One region of the Brevibacillus sp. WF146 genome, then DNA from elsewhere that is predicted to be linked to it. Evidence: a T-box and tRNA genes for the amino acid it is inferred to sense, from the RefSeq annotation. Region 1 holds a T-box; the other holds one or more tRNA genes.
What was found. The T-box of region 1 lies ahead of ileS (isoleucine--tRNA ligase). A T-box ahead of a tRNA ligase gene usually reads a tRNA of that ligase, here a tRNA-Ile.
Positions count from the first base shown of each region.

Region 2: it encodes a tRNA-Ile, which carries the amino acid that the T-box ahead of ileS (isoleucine--tRNA ligase) is inferred to sense. The anticodon was not compared.

Region 1 is NZ_CP109943.1:1,690,426-1,698,135, forward strand. Features, by position in the region: gene pgeF (peptidoglycan editing factor PgeF) at 1-90, shown strand, start outside; gene A6764_RS08335 (YggS family pyridoxal phosphate-dependent enzyme) at 98-796, shown strand; gene A6764_RS08340 (cell division protein SepF) at 826-1,251, shown strand; gene A6764_RS08345 (YggT family protein) at 1,278-1,547, shown strand; gene A6764_RS08350 (YlmH family RNA-binding protein) at 1,561-2,334, shown strand; gene A6764_RS08355 (DivIVA domain-containing protein) at 2,430-2,924, shown strand; T-box leader at 2,980-3,250, shown strand; gene ileS (isoleucine--tRNA ligase) at 3,302-6,088, shown strand; gene A6764_RS08365 (TraR/DksA C4-type zinc finger protein) at 6,279-7,040, shown strand; gene A6764_RS08370 (mandelate racemase/muconate lactonizing enzyme family protein) at 7,053-7,710, shown strand, end outside.
Region 2 is NZ_CP109943.1:1,503,405-1,511,114, reverse strand. Features, by position in the region: gene A6764_RS07405 (restriction endonuclease subunit S) at 1-261, opposite strand, end outside; gene A6764_RS07400 (IS256 family transposase) at 321-1,547, shown strand; gene A6764_RS07395 (restriction endonuclease subunit S) at 1,549-2,442, opposite strand; gene A6764_RS07390 (type I restriction-modification system subunit M) at 2,448-3,983, opposite strand; tRNA gene A6764_RS07385 (tRNA-Val) at 4,768-4,843, opposite strand; tRNA gene A6764_RS07380 (tRNA-Ile) at 4,876-4,952, opposite strand; gene A6764_RS07375 (phosphatidylglycerophosphatase A family protein) at 5,195-5,755, opposite strand; gene A6764_RS07370 (alpha/beta hydrolase) at 6,105-6,809, shown strand; gene A6764_RS07365 (hypothetical protein) at 6,812-6,970, opposite strand; gene A6764_RS07360 (2'-5' RNA ligase family protein) at 7,121-7,630, shown strand.

The sequences.
Region 1 (7,710 bases):
GACCTGTTTTTCTCCCACCGGAAAGAGGCGGGGAAAACGGGACGGATGGCGTCGTTTATCGGGTGGAGAGAGTCTGAAAAGGAGCTGTGAACGAATCGTGACGAGAGAGAGGGAAATGCTGAAAGAGAGGCTGGCAGCCGTCGAAGAGCGCATCGCGGCCGCCTGCGCCCGGGCCAACCGGAAGCGGGAAGAGGTGAAAGTCATCGCCGTCACCAAGTACGTCGACGCCGACACGATCGGCGATTTGTTGGCCATCGGGGTGGAGCACATCGGGGAAAACCGCGTGCAGGATGCGCTGCCCAAGTTCGAGCGCTACGGCCACCTGGGGACGTGGCACTTCATCGGCCATCTGCAGACCAACAAGGTAAAAGACGTTGTAGGGAAGTTTCCGTTCATCCACTCGCTGGACAGGTTGTCGCTCGCCCGGGAGCTGAACAAGCGCGGCGAAGCGCTGAACCGTGTCGTTTCCTGTTTTCTGCAGCTCAATATCTCCGGAGAAGAGACAAAATTTGGGCTTAGTCCCAATGACGTATTGGCTTTCTTGCAGGAAACCAGTAATATGAAACATATAAAGATCGTCGGATTAATGACCATGGCGCCTTTTGTCGATAATCCGGAAGAGGCGCGTCCCGTTTTCCGCGGCCTGCGGGAATGGAAAGAACGGATCAACGAATGGAACTTTCCGCACGCCGCAATCGAAGAGCTGTCGATGGGCATGTCCAACGATTTTGAAGTGGCGATTGAAGAAGGAGCGACATATGTCCGGCTTGGGTCGGTCCTGGTTAAGCCGGAATGACCGAAACGCCGCACGAGAGGAGGATGGCCATGGGCGTAATGAACAAGATCATGGGGTTCCTGGGATTGGAAAACGAAGAGTACATTGAAGAGACACTGGAAGAGGAGCGCGAAGAGCAGGAGCGGGAGTCTTTCACCAAACGGCAGCCGGCGCCTCGCGCCAACAACGTGGTGCCGTTTCAGGCGCGGGAAAAGGAGGGCATTCGGTTGATTCTATGTGAACCACGGCATTACAGCGACGCGCAGGACATCGCTGACAACCTCCGTCACCGCCGGCCGGTCGTCGTCAACCTGCAGCGGGTGGACAAGGAACAGGCCAAGCGCATCGTCGACTTTTTGAGCGGAACGGTGTACGCGCTGAACGGAGACATTCAAAAGGTAGGCGACTACATCTTTGTCTGCACGCCGGATCACGTCGACATCCAGGGTACGATCTCCAGTGTCGTCGAAGAGTAAGAGAACTCAGCAAAAAGGGTGAGTGAATGACAACGGCCATATTTACCATCGTGTATTACGCTTTTACCGTCTATCAATTCATGGTCATTGCCTACGTCCTCATGTCGTGGGTGCCGCAGATGCGGGAAACGCCCATCGGCCAACTGCTGGAGCGGTTGGTGGAGCCGTTTCTGGCGCCGTTTCGCCGCTTTATCCCGCCGCTCGGCTTTATCGACATCTCGCCGATCGTGGCGCTGATCGCGCTCAACTTCGCCCACAGGGGTCTCAATGCGATCCTGCAGCAACTGCTGCTGTGAGGTGCGTGACAGCATGAGCGTGTTTGATCATTTTCGAAAAGAGGAACGTCCCTTTGCGGAACGGGCGCTGGAGATGCTGACGCTGACAGAGCGGAAGCAGGCCATGCGCCTTACTGATTTTCTGGACCCGAGGCAGCTTGCGATCATGCAGAGCCTCACCTCGCAGGTGCGTGACGTCTCCGTTTCGGCCAGCGGGGGCTACGACGGAGCGGAGCGGGTGCGCGTGCTGCTCCATCCCGATTACCTCGTGCCCGAGCCGGAGGACTACCGCCTGGCCCTGCTGCGGATTGCCGCCGACCAGCGCTTCCGGACACTGGAGCACCGGGATGTGATGGGAGCGCTCCTGAACGTGGGGCTGAAGCGGGAGAAGTTCGGCGACATGATCGTGGCCGAGGAGGCGATCCATGTCGTCATCGCGGAAGAAGTGGCCGATTTCGTCTGTTCCCAGGTGACGCATATTCACCGGACGCCGGTCCAATTCGAGCGGATTGATTGGGAGTCGTTTCAGCCGCCCGCTCCCCGGTTTGCGGAAAAGACAGTCACTGTTCCGTCGCCGCGCGTCGACGCGGTCGTCGGCGAGGTGTACAACCTGTCGCGGGCAAAGGCGCTGGTGCCGATCCGGGCGGGCAAGCTGAAGGTCAACTGGAAAGTGGTGGACGACCCGTCGCATCTGCTGGAGCCGGGCGACATGGTGTCGCTGGCCGGATTCGGACGGTTCAAGCTGCTGGACGTGACCGGTCCGACACGGAGTGGACGGCTGCGCATGATCGTCGGGCTACTCACCTGAGAGCAGGCTCAATAATTTTGCAAAATCCGGCAGGAAATGCGGCTCTGCCTGTCGAAGAGAATGGGTACGACTACCGGGAAAAGTGGGGGGTTCATGTGCCTTTAACGCCATTGGACATACACAATAAGGAATTCAGCACGGGTTTTCGCGGATACAACATTGACGAAGTGAACGAGTTCCTCGATCAGGTGATCAAGGACTTCGAACTCCTGATAAAGGAAAAAAAGGAACTGGAAGAGCGCGTCGCCATGCTGAACGAGCGGGTGGAGCACTACAAGAGCCTGGAGGAGAACCTGAGCAAATCCATCCTCGTGGCCCAGGAAACGGCCGAGGATGTCAAGTCCAACGCCCGCAAGGAAGCGCAGTTGATCCTGAAGGAAGCGGAGAAAAACGCCGATCGGATCGTCAACGAAGCCCTGGCGAAATCCCGCAAGATCGCAATTGAAATCGAAGAGTTGAAAAAGCGCGCCTCCGTCTATCGGATGCGCTTCCGCACCCTGCTCGAAGCCCAGTTGGAGATGCTGGAAAACGGGGCGTGGGACGATCTCGAGCAGGCTGATTCCACGACGTCCGCCCTGTTGGCGGAATAAACCGTTGACGTTCAGGCCATGATGGTACTATAATATTTGCAAACTTTTCATCACTGTACCAACGATGAACGGGAAGAGTACGTGACCAAGCGCTGCCCAGAGAGCCGGGGAGAGGTGAAAGCCCGGCCAGCTGCCGTCGCCGAAAATCACCCGGGAGTTCACAACTGAAAGCCTGCTACCGACGTCACGTCCGGCGGGCGAGTAAGGGAGCGCGTCATTCCCGTTACGAATGAAACGAGTGGAGCGGAGCAGCGACTGCCGGCTTGCGGCAGGATGCGTTCCGTTCAATCAGGGTGGTACCACGGGAGCCTTCTCTCGTCCCTTTTGGGATGAGGGAAGGCTTTTATTTTGATACCAAGTAGGAGTGAAAACAGGCCATGGATTACAGCAAAACGTTATCGCTGCCGAAAACCGACTTCCCCATGCGCGGCAACCTGCCGACCCGCGAACCGCAGATACAGGCCCGCTGGGATGAGCAGGAGATTTACCGGAAAGTGCAGGAGCGGACAAAAGGACGTCCCGCATTCATTCTGCATGACGGTCCTCCGTACGCCAACGGAAACATTCACATCGGCCACGCGCTGAACAAAATCCTCAAGGACTTCATCGTCCGCTACAAGTCGATGGCCGGTTTCTGCGCGCCGTACGTGCCCGGCTGGGATACCCACGGGCTGCCGATCGAGCAGGCGATCATCAACGCCGAGGGGCTGGACCGCCGCAACATTGAGGTAAACGACTTCCGCAAACGCTGTGAAGCGTACGCCTGGTCCTACATCGAAAAGCAGCGGGATCAGTTCAAGCGGCTCGGCGTCCGCGGCGACTGGGAAAATCCGTACGTGACGCTGAAACCGGAGTATGAAGCGCGGCAGATCCGCATCTTCGGCGAGATGGCGAAAAAAGGCTACATCTACAAAGGGCTGCGCTGCGTCTACTGGTCCCCGTCGTCTGAGACGGCTTTGGCGGACGCGGAAATCGAATACAAGGACAAGCGCTCGCCGTCCATTTACGTCAGCTTCCAGGTGACCGACGGCAAGGGCAAACTGGACACGGACACCGGCGTTGTCATCTGGACCACCACACCGTGGACGATTCCGGCCAACCTGGCCATCTCGATTCACCCGGAACTGGAGTACAACGTGGTGAAGGCGGACGGCCGCAAATTCCTGCTGGCGAGCGGTCTGCTGGAAGCAGCGTCCAAGGAGATCGGCTGGGGGAACGTGGAAGTGCTGGCTGCCTTCAAGGGGAGCGAACTGGAAGGCGTCGTGACCAAGCACCCGTTTTACGATCGTCCGTCCCCGCTGATCCTGGGCGAACACGTCACCCTGGACGCCGGTACGGGCTGCGTCCACACCGCTCCGGGTCACGGGGAAGACGACTTCAACGTCGGCCAGAAATACGGTCTCGGCGTGCTCTGTCCGGTTGACCACGAGGGCAAGATGACCGCCGAAGCGCCGGGCTTCGAAGGCATGTTCTACGAGGACGCCAACAAGGCGGTTACACAAAAGCTGGAAGAAGCGGGAGCGCTCTTGAAGCTGGGCTTCATCACCCACTCCTACCCGCACGACTGGCGGACGAAAAAGCCGGTCATCTACCGGGCGACCGAGCAGTGGTTTGCATCGATCGACGGCTTCCGCGAACAGATGCTGGAAGCGATCAAAAACGTGCAGTGGCTTCCGCACTGGGGCGAAACGCGCCTGGCCAACATGGTGGCCGACCGCGGCGACTGGTGCATCTCCCGTCAGCGCGTCTGGGGCGTGCCAATTCCGATCTTCTACTGCAAATCCTGCAACGAGCCGGTGATCAACGACACGACGATCGACCACATCGCGGAGCTGTTCCGCAAAGAGGGCTCTTCCGTCTGGTTTGCCCGGGAAGCGAGCGAACTGGTGCCGCCGGGCCTGACTTGCGAAAAGTGCGGCTGCACGGAGTTCCGCAAAGAGACGGACATCATGGACGTGTGGTTCGACTCCGGCTCCAGCCACGAAGCGGTGCTGAGAGAGCGGGAAGAGCTGAAATGGCCGGCTGACCTCTACCTGGAAGGCTCGGACCAGTACCGCGGCTGGTTCAACTCGTCGCTCTCCACGTCGGTGGCCGTTTACGGGACGGCGCCGTACAAGGCGGTGCTGAGCCACGGCTTCGCCCTCGACGGCGAAGGACGCAAAATGTCCAAGTCGCTCGGCAACGTCATCGTGCCGCAAGAGGTGATCGACAAGCTGGGGGCGGACATCCTGCGCCTGTGGGTAGCGTCCGTGGACTACCAGGCGGACGTGCGGATTTCCGACGCGATCCTCAACCAGATCGCCGAAGTGTACCGCAAGATCCGCAACACGTTCCGCTTCCTGTTGGGCAACCTGAACGGCTTCGATCCGGCGAAGGACCGCGTCCCGTACGAGCAGCTGGGCGAATTGGACCGCTACGTGCTGGCCAAGGCGGCGCAGGTGGTCAAACGGGTGCGCAAGGCGTACGACGACTATCAATTCCACACGGTGTTCCACGCCGTTCACAACTTCTGCGTCATTGACCTGTCCGCCTTTTATCTGGACATCTGCAAAGACCGGCTCTATGTGGAAGCGCCCGACAGCATCAAGCGCCGCGCCGCGCAGACCGTCATGTATGACTGCCTGTTGAACCTGGTGAAGCTGGTGGCGCCGATCCTGCCGCACACCGCAGACGAAGTGTGGAGCTACATCCCGGGCGTGGCCGAGGAAAGCGTGCAGCTGACCGACATGCCGGAGGCAAACGAACAGCATCTCGGCTTCGCGGCAGACATGGAGAGCAAGTGGGACGCGTTCCTGGCGGTGCGCGACGAAGTGCTGAAAGCGATGGAAGAAGCACGCCGCAACAAAGTGTTCGGCAACTCCGTCGACGCCAAGCTGGCGCTCTATCCGCAAACGGAAGAGGTGGCACGCGTCTTGTCCGCCATGGATGACCTGGCCGACCTGTTCATCGTCGCCCATGTGGATCTGCATCCGCACGGTGCCAGCGTGCCGGCCGAAGCGGCTGCGCTGGAAGGCATCGCGGTCGTCGTCGCTCCCGCTGACGGTGTCAAGTGCGAACGCTGCCGCGTGGTGAAGCAGGACGTCGGAGCGGACAGCGCCCATCCGACCCTCTGCAAGCGCTGCGCGACAATTGTACACGAACACTACGCCCACGTGGCGGAATAACTTCATCCGACAAGCTGTACGGCCCTGCCTGTGCCCCTGTGGTGAGGCAGGGCTGTTTTTTTGTCTGCCGGGTCCCTCCAAAAAGGCGGCCAACCGCTGCCGGTACTGCCGAGGGGCAGGCGAGGGTTATTTTCACTGTCCGCAAGACATACTACCCATCAAGGAAATCAAACAGAGGAGGGTGGCATGCGTGGACAAGGAGAAGCTGGCTGGATTCAGGGAGCGGCTGCTGCAGGAAAAGCGGGAGCTGGAGGAGCGGGTGCAGGCCCACTACGGCATGCGGGAGCAGATGGCGACATCCCTGCAGGAGTTTTCCATGTACGACAATCACCCGGCCGACATTGGCAGCGAGCTGTTTGAGCGCGAAAAAGACCTCGCGCTGGACAGTCTGGACCGGGAGACGCTAAAGGAGATCGACCAGGCGCTCACCCGCATGGACGAAGGGACGTACGGGCGCTGCACCGTCTGCGGGCAGCCCATCCCGGAAGAGCGGCTGGAGGCACTGCCCCACGCCCAAACCTGCAAGGAACACGCGCCGGCGCCCAACATCAACGAGTCCCGTCCGATCGAGGAGGAGTTTTTGCAGCCGCCGTTTGGCCGCACCTCGCTGGACGAAAAGGAAGGGCAGAACGGCTTCGACGGAGAGGACGCCTGGCAGATTGTTGAGGCGTGGGGAACGTCAAGCACGCCGTTTTCCTATGTGGACAACGACAAGACCGACTACAAGGAGATGTACGTGGAGAGCGACGAGGCGGACGGGTCCGTCGAGGCCGTCGAGCAGATCGGCTACACGGACATGGACGGCTACCACGGTCCGGAAAGCGTCAATTTCATGCGCAGCGGCACCTATGAGGAGTACATGCGCAAAGGGGAAGGAAAGGGCATGTTCCTTGATTACGAAGCGTATCTGCGGGAGCGGGCGGAGCGCGAAGGACGCGACGACCTGTTGTGAGGAGCACATGAGATGCAGATCGAACGCGTGGAGACCTACCCGCTGCTCTATCGGCTGGCGCAGCCGTACGGCGACGCCAACGGCTGCAAGAAGTACCGCACTTGTTACTTGATCCGCATCATCACGACCTCCGGGGCCGACGGATGGGGAGAAGCGGTGGACTGGCTGCCGACGCTGGACAAGGGATTTCGCGAGCGAATCGTTCCGTACCTCATGGGCAAACGGGTGACGGACCGCCTGCGCCTGGTGGAGGTCATCGGCAAATGGCATCAACGCTCCGCGGCGGCGGTCAGCATGGCCCTGACCGAGATCGCTGCCAAACTGGCCGGCTTGTCCGTCTGCGAGCTGTGGGGAGGGGCGTACCACACCAGCATCCCGGTTTACGCGTCCTTTCAATCCTACAGCGAGCGGCCGGATTGGGCGGAGCATTCCGTCCGGCTGGTGGAACAACAGGTGCAGGCCGGATTTCGCCGCATCAAGGTGAAAATCGGGGGCCGTTCCTGGCAGGAAGACCGCCGTCACATCGAGCGGCTGATGGCGTCGCTGCCGGCAGACGTCCAGGTGGCGGTAGACGCCAACCAAAGCTACGATCTGGCCGCCGCCCGGCAGTGGGAACAGGTCTTTTCCCGTCATAAGAACTGGATGTGGCTGGAAGAACCAATGCCGATGG
Region 2 (7,710 bases), 190 kb from region 1:
AAATACTGTATACATAGGACTTACTAATCCGTAATCATACAATTTCTGTAATCCAATCGACCCTTCCTCAATATGATTTGTAGCATAGACAAAATGATTCCTTTTAACTACCTTATATTTAGTCAAATTTTCACTGAAAACTTTTTTGCCAAAATATTTTAATGAATCAACTAATCCATCATATTTGGTACACGATAAAACAGTTGAGTCCATATAATTGTGTAAAAACGGAGTCTCTTTAAAATAAGAGAGCCATTTCAAAAAACCCTCGGTTAGAATGAAGTTGTCCAGACAACATTCCAGGAGAGGGGATTTTGAAAATGGCTCATTACCAGATTACTGTAGATTCGCAGCTTTTGCAGCAACTATTTCTCGGAAATTCGCAGGATTCGGGGGTGGCCAAGCTGCTGGAATCGGTATTGAATCAGGTATTGCAGGCCCAGGCTACGGAACAGCTTTCTGCGGAACCGTACGAACGTACAGATGAACGTCAAGGTTATCGAAACGGTACATATCCTCATCAATTGACCACGCGTGTGGGAACGGTCACCCTTCGGGTGCCACGAATTCGAAACGGAAAGTTCTCGACAGAAATGTTTGCCCGCTATCAGCGAAGTGAACAAGCCTTGGTTTTAGCTCTCATGGAAATGGTGGTGAATGGGGTATCAACTCGAAAAGTTGCCCAAATCACGGAGGAACTGTGTGGAACCGAATTCTCTAAGTCTACTGTTTCCGACCTGTGTAAACGCCTGGATCCGATTGTAACGGCTTGGAACAACCGAAATCTACGAGAGAGCTTCTATCCATTTCTCATTGTAGATGCCCTCGTTTTAAAGGTGCGTGAAGAGGGGCGTGTACGCTCTCGTGGCGTGATGTTGGCCTACGGGGTGAATAAGGAAGGCTACCGAGAAGTCCTTGGACTGATGCTTGGAGATAGTGAATCAGAGGCCAGTTGGAGTGAGTTTTTTAGCTGGCTGAAAGATCGAGGCTTGCGAGGCGTAGAACTGATTGTGTCCGATCAACATGGTGGGCTCGTACGAGCCATTCGTACTCATTTTCAAGGGGTGACGTGGCAACGGTGTCAGACTCATTTTATGCGAAATATTCTTGACGCCACCCCCAAGCAGCTGCAGGAGGAGTTGTATCCCCGTGTTCGTGCGATTTTGGATGCCCCTGATCTTGAAACGGCACGGTTGTTGTTGCAACAAACGGTGGAAATATACGAGGCCAAAGCTACAAAGGCGATTTCGGTTTTGGAGAATGGTTTTGATGATGCCACAGCCATTCTTCTGCTGCCCGAAAAGTACCGTAAACGACTTCGGACAACAAATGGCATGGAGCGACTCAACGAAGAAATTCGACGACGAGAACGTGTCATTCGCATTTTTCCTAACCGTGAATCGGTTATTCGCCTAATCGGAGCTTTGCTTATGGAGATAGACGAAAAATGGGCAAGTGGCAAAAAGTATCTCGATATGGCAGAGTATTTGGAATGGCGAGAAACTCAGGCAACAAAAGCGGTGTCTAAAGTGACTCGCATTGGCTAATTTATTTCTCTACCGAGGGGAATTTACACACAAATACGGACTTGATCGATAAAACCGTGTACTCCTTATTGTCTTTATTAGTTATTGATACTTCTTCTGCAATATTTCCTATTTTTTCAAATGACCACTCCCATGGAATACTGAACCACTTTACTTTTTTGTAGCCATCTGGAACTTTACCTTCATTTAACATTTCCAAGCGTTTGTTAATTTCTTTTGAACCTAAGTTACTACCATCATTCCATCGAATTTTCCCTGTCAATAGATTCTGCATCAAGCCTTTTTTCTGCTCTTTTTTCTGCTCAATCAGTTTCTCTTTTAGCTCGATGGCTTTGTCCCAGGTGGAAAGAATATCGGCTATTTTATTTTGTTCAGCAAAATCAGGGACTGGAACTTTTAATTTATTCATGTCACTAGCTAAAATATGTTCAACTGTATTACCCGTTTTTATTTTATAAAAGAGCTTTTTTCCATAATCCGAATTGAATAGATAAGAATAGTAGTAGGAATTCACTTTATCTTTAGGTGTCATTATAATTAATGCATGACAATTGCTATTTATATATTCATCATTTATTACTGCACATTCCCCAACGTGACCAGATTGAACCATTACTATATCGCCTAAACTTAGCCTTGACTTTTGTTGTTTTTCATGGAACTCTTGGCTAACATAAACAATATCTTCTGAAATAATTTTTCCGTTTTTTATATTTTTTCCTTGCAGATACTTCACCCCTTGTTCAACATAAAAAGGGGTGGCTGTTCCGACAAAACCATTTCTGATTTTAGGAAATAGGGAACTTAACTTTTCAATTTTCCATTCAGAGGGGATAACACCTACCGCTGTTCTTTTATATCCTGCGGGGATTTCATCTATATTTGACATGGCCATTAGTTTCATACCCCCTTCAATCCCAACTCTTCCAAATACTTTTCCATCTGCCGCTCTACTTCCTGAAGCTCTCGCTTGATGTTGGCAATGTTCTCCTTCACCGCATCCATATCAACCAGTTCTTCTTCCTCAAACGTATCGACATATCGCGGAATGTTCAGGTTGTAATCGTTCTCTTTAATCTCATCGATGCTTGCGACATAGGAATACTTGTCAACGGTTTCGTACTTCTCATACGTCTCAACAATTTTTTGAATATCCTGCTCCCTAAGCCTGTTCTGGTTTTTTCCTTTTTCGTAGTTTCCTTCTCCCGAGGCATCAATGAACAGAACGTCTTTTCTCGTGCGGTTCTTCTTAAACAACATCACACATGCGGGAATACCTGTACCAAAGAACAAGTTTTCTGGCAATCCGATAACGGCATCGAGCAAATTATGCTTGATGATTTCTTTCCGTATTTTCGCCTCGCTCGCGCCTCTGAACAGCACGCCATGGGGTAGGATCACCGCCGCTCGCCCGTTTTCCGCAAGCGAATAGAGCATATGCAGGACAAAAGCATAGTCTCCTTTGGATGCAGGCGGCACTCCCCATTCAAATCGCCCATGTGGATCCAGGCTTGCTTCCATCTTGAACTTTGCGTCGTTAATGCCTTCCCTCGCGAAGCCCATCGCCCATTTGTCGAGCGAAAATGGAGGATTGGCGACGATTACCTGGAATTTCATCAATTTGCAGTCTTTCAAATGAAGCGGATTGGCCAAGGTGTCTCCCCATTCAATCCTTGCATCGTCAATGCCATGCAGATACATGTTCATCAACGCCAGGGAATGGGTTTGACCGTTCCGTTCCTGTCCATAAACTGCCACTTTTCGGCTTGGCACTTGTCTGACCACCCGAATCAGAAGGGAACCCGAACCGCAAGTGGGGTCGTAAATCCGATCGTTTTCCTGCGGTTTGACCAGTCTCGCCAATAGTTCTGATACTTCTGGCGGCGTAAAAAATTCTCCGCCTTTTTTGCCGGCATCGCTAGCAAACAAACTGATCATGTATTGATAGGCGTTACCGATAATATCCTCGTCCTCAAGCACTGATGGACGCAAATCCAGCTTGGCGAAATCCTCCAATAGCGTTTTTAGCATCGCGTTTCGTTCTTTCGTTTTTCCCAGAATCGCTTCGGAGTTGAAGTCGATATTACGGAACACGCCCCGCAATTTTCCCGTATTTTCATTTTCCATATGTTCCAAAGCTTTGTTGATGATCTCACCAATTTCAGGATCGTTCCGTTTGCTGTAAATGTAATCGAACGTGGAGGATTCATCGAGGATAAACCGCTCCCTGGACATCGCCCGCTTAATCCGTTCCTGATCACCGTTATATCGTTTAACGTACTCTTCAAGCCGTTCTTTGTATGTATCGCTCAAATATTTGACGAACAGCATGACCAAAACATAATCCTTGTAAATGCTGGAATCAATTTTCCCTCTGAATGTGTCACATGCCTGCCAAAGAACCGCATTTATATAGGCTTGCGTTGTTTTTTCCATGTTAGCTCCTCACATTTCGATCATTTTATACGGGATGTGTAACCACCTTTAGAACTTGTGCTTTTCAGCCATTAGTTGCTGATACAGCCGTTATTCTTTAAGATATAATTGCTGTATCTCTGTAATCAACTGTTGTTTCGATAAATCCAGTTCAGGAAACTCAATATTCTCCACTATTTGCTTGTTGGTGCTTGGAATGTTGGTTCCTGTTTGTGATCCTCAACAACAATTCTCCCTTTACTTTGTCCGTGTTCAAATACCATGCAACATAGCCTGGTAGTACATTTCGGTTTCCAGCTCCTATTTAATCAACACCGCTGAGCATTTTTAGTAAACAAATGCACTGGATTCTTGGATGAACTGGCTAACCGAAATAGTGATCCTTGGCAAATTGAATTCCAAAATAGTTGTGGAGCATTTTTAGACGGTGATGCTTGGTTTTGTCTTCAGTGTGGCTAACCTCTACAGGGTTCCCCTCATTGCCAGCACGGTCAGGATTATAACGATCAACCTCATCGCAATATACGCCAAAATTATCTCCGAGCTGCTAGGGCACGCCAATATTTTGACACCCATAAACATTTACTGTCGCACTCTACGAACTGCGACCAAGAATCGGCTAAACAATTTTTGATACGTTATTGGCTACTCAACAAAAGCCAAGGAAACACTCCTGACAGCGGTACTAATTATTTTCATCCCAGATTGCAATACTAGATTGTTAATTAAGTCTATTACAATAGAAAAAAGCCTTGATTACCAAGGCTTTTTTCTATTTCTGTTATGGTGATCCGGACTGGGTTCGAACCAGCGACCCCCACCCTGTCAAGATGGTGCTCTCCCAACTGAGCTACCGGATCATGTCGTATGTACTTCGCAAACACCTGTCTCATGGTGGGCCCTGTAGGACTCGAACCTACGACCAATCGGTTATGAGCCGACCGCTCTGACCAACTGAGCTAAGGGCCCGAATCGTACCGGACGCCGATCACATGATTTAATATACCGGATTTTCTTTTCGATTTCAAGAGGAAAAATCAAAATTCCAGTAAAAAATTTTACCGACATAGAAAGAACCATTCTCTGCCTTACCACACGCGCAAGAGAATGGCCCTGTTCTCGCTTTGTTTCCGGTAATTCTTCTGCTGCATCTCTATCCACATGTAACCGTATTTTGCGAAAGCTGTCCCGGGAGCCGTCCGCTCCCTTTTTCACCCCGCCTGATCCGCCTTCTTCTCCTCAATCCGGATCTCCGCCTGCTCCGCCTGCTGTTCCTGTTCGTCGCGCAGGCGGTGGGCCATGCGGCTGGAGGCGTTGGCGGCGATGCTGGCGACGAGGTCGTCCAGGAAGGTGTGGACGCGTCCGGAGCGCTTGGTGTCCAGGCGTTTGATGACGCCGACTTTATGTTTGTCCAGGTGGCCAAAGGTGGTGACGGCGATGCTCCCGTAGCCGAACACAGAGCCGAGCGCCAGGGTTTCGTCGCAGCCGAACAGGCCTTCGTCCGTCGCGATGAGGGTTTGAAGCGGCTCGGACAGCATGCCTTTTTCCGCCAATGTATCCAATTCCACGCCGACGAGGATGGCGTGCTGCATTTCCCTCTTTTCCAAAACGGCTTTTACGCTCTCAATGCAGGGTTCCATGGTCAGGTCGGGATGGTACGGCGACTGCATCAGATAGACGATTTCGGCGATGTCCTCCACCGTGACGCCGCGTTCCGCCAGACGCGTCAGGGCGGCATTTCTGACTTCGCTGCTGTGTACGTGCTTCTTCATTGAGACAACCCCTTCCACCATTGAGTGAAGTCATTCCCTATCATAGTATCATACGATGGCGGAATTGCGACAATCTTTCGGCTGGCGGGGTGTCCGTCCGAGGGAGGAGCTGCATGGTGGTAAATGTGGCGAGATGGGTCAAGGCTTATGGTAATCGAGGCAAGGGCAAAGACTGAAGCAAGCGTAAAGAAACGAAACAAGGGTAAAGATCGAAGCAGGGACAAAGATCGAACCAGAGACCCCACAATCGCGCCATACGCCCGACTTGCCTGCCAACTAATGACCGGTTTCCCCCCGCCCCCTCCCCTCCGGTATAATGAAACCAGCACACCCAAAGGAGGATATCCCTGTGCCGCTGAATGAAATCACGCTGACGAGCAATTGCCTGGGAACCACGGAACGGCTCCTCATCTACACCCCCGAGCGGTACTCCCCGCTCTACTCCTATCCCGTCCTGTACGTGCAGGACGGCGAGGACTACCTGTCGCTGGGCCGGCTGGCGACGCTTCTGGAACAGCACCACCGGGAGAAAGAGATCCCGGACCTGCTCGCCGTCTTCCTGCCGGTGGACAAGGCCCGACGGTACGCGCGCTACCATCCGGACGGCGACGAGCATCTGGCCTACCGGCGCTTTTTGGCCGTCGAGGCGGTCGGGTACGTGGACCGTCACTACTCCACCCACCCGCTGGGGCAGGCGCGGACGCTGCTGGGCGAGTCGTTGGGCGGCGTCGTGTCGGTGTTTACGGCGCTGGCGTATCCGCACACGTTTGGCCAGGTGGCCTGCCAGTCGGCGGCGATGGATGAGGCGCTGAACCGGCGTGTCGCAGAGACGGATCTACCTGCTTCCCTGCACGTCTACCTGGAAGTGGGGACGGCCGAAACGGCGGTGGAGACGTCGCGCGGGACGCTCAACCTGCTCGCGGCCAACGAACGGCTGCGCGCCATCCTGGAAACAAAAGGGGTCACCCTGGCTTACGAGACCTTTGCGGGTGACCACACGTGGGGATATTGGCAGGCCAACCTGCCGCGCATGCTGCGCACGCTGTTTGGGTAAACTTACCGTGGTCGTTCTTCCTGCGTGCCGTCTTCCTTTCCCGGCGAGACGAGCGCCTCTTCGAATTCCGCTTTGCGGATGACCGTAATGATCGTAAAGGTAAGCAGCGCCAGCAGAAAAAGAACGAGGAACATAAAGGTAATCATCATGGCTGTTTTCACGATGGATTGGACACCTCCCTGCTGTTAACAGTCTGTCCCGTCGCGGGAGGAATATACGGGTTGACGCATAACATTACACAAATGGAGAATTTTCTGTTAAAATAATTGGATATGATGGCATGTTCAAACGTGAAGAAGGAGGGGTTCCATATGAAATACAGTATCGTCGTATTCCCATCCAGCAAGGTGCAAGAAGTGGCCAACTCGTATCGAAAGCGCTACGACCCGACCTACGCTTTGATCCCGCCGTATATCCGACTGAAAGAGGCTTTTGACCTGGAAGACGCCCGTCTGCCCGAACTGGTGAGCCACCTCGAGCAGGTAGCCCAATCGACGGAAAGCTTTACGGCTCATTTCCACCGCATCTCGTCGTTCCACCCGACCAGCAACGTGATCTACATTGCCGTGCAGAACAAGGAGCCGTTTGTGGCCCTGCACGAAAAGATTGTAAACAAGTGCGTCAATACCCCGGAAACGTACGCCTACGTGCCCCATCTGACCATCGGTCGCGATCTGTCCAACGACGAGCTGCGCGACGTGACCAGCCAACTGAGCATGGTCAAGATCGACCTGACCTCGGAAATTGACCGCTTCCACTTGATTTACCAGTTGGAGGACGGCATCTGGAGCGTGTATCAAACCTTCCTGCTGAAAAAGTAACCACGCGGACATACCGCGCGGGCGAATGCAAGCGGACTCCGTTCGAAAACCCCTTCACGGCTAGCGGGGAGGGAACTTCT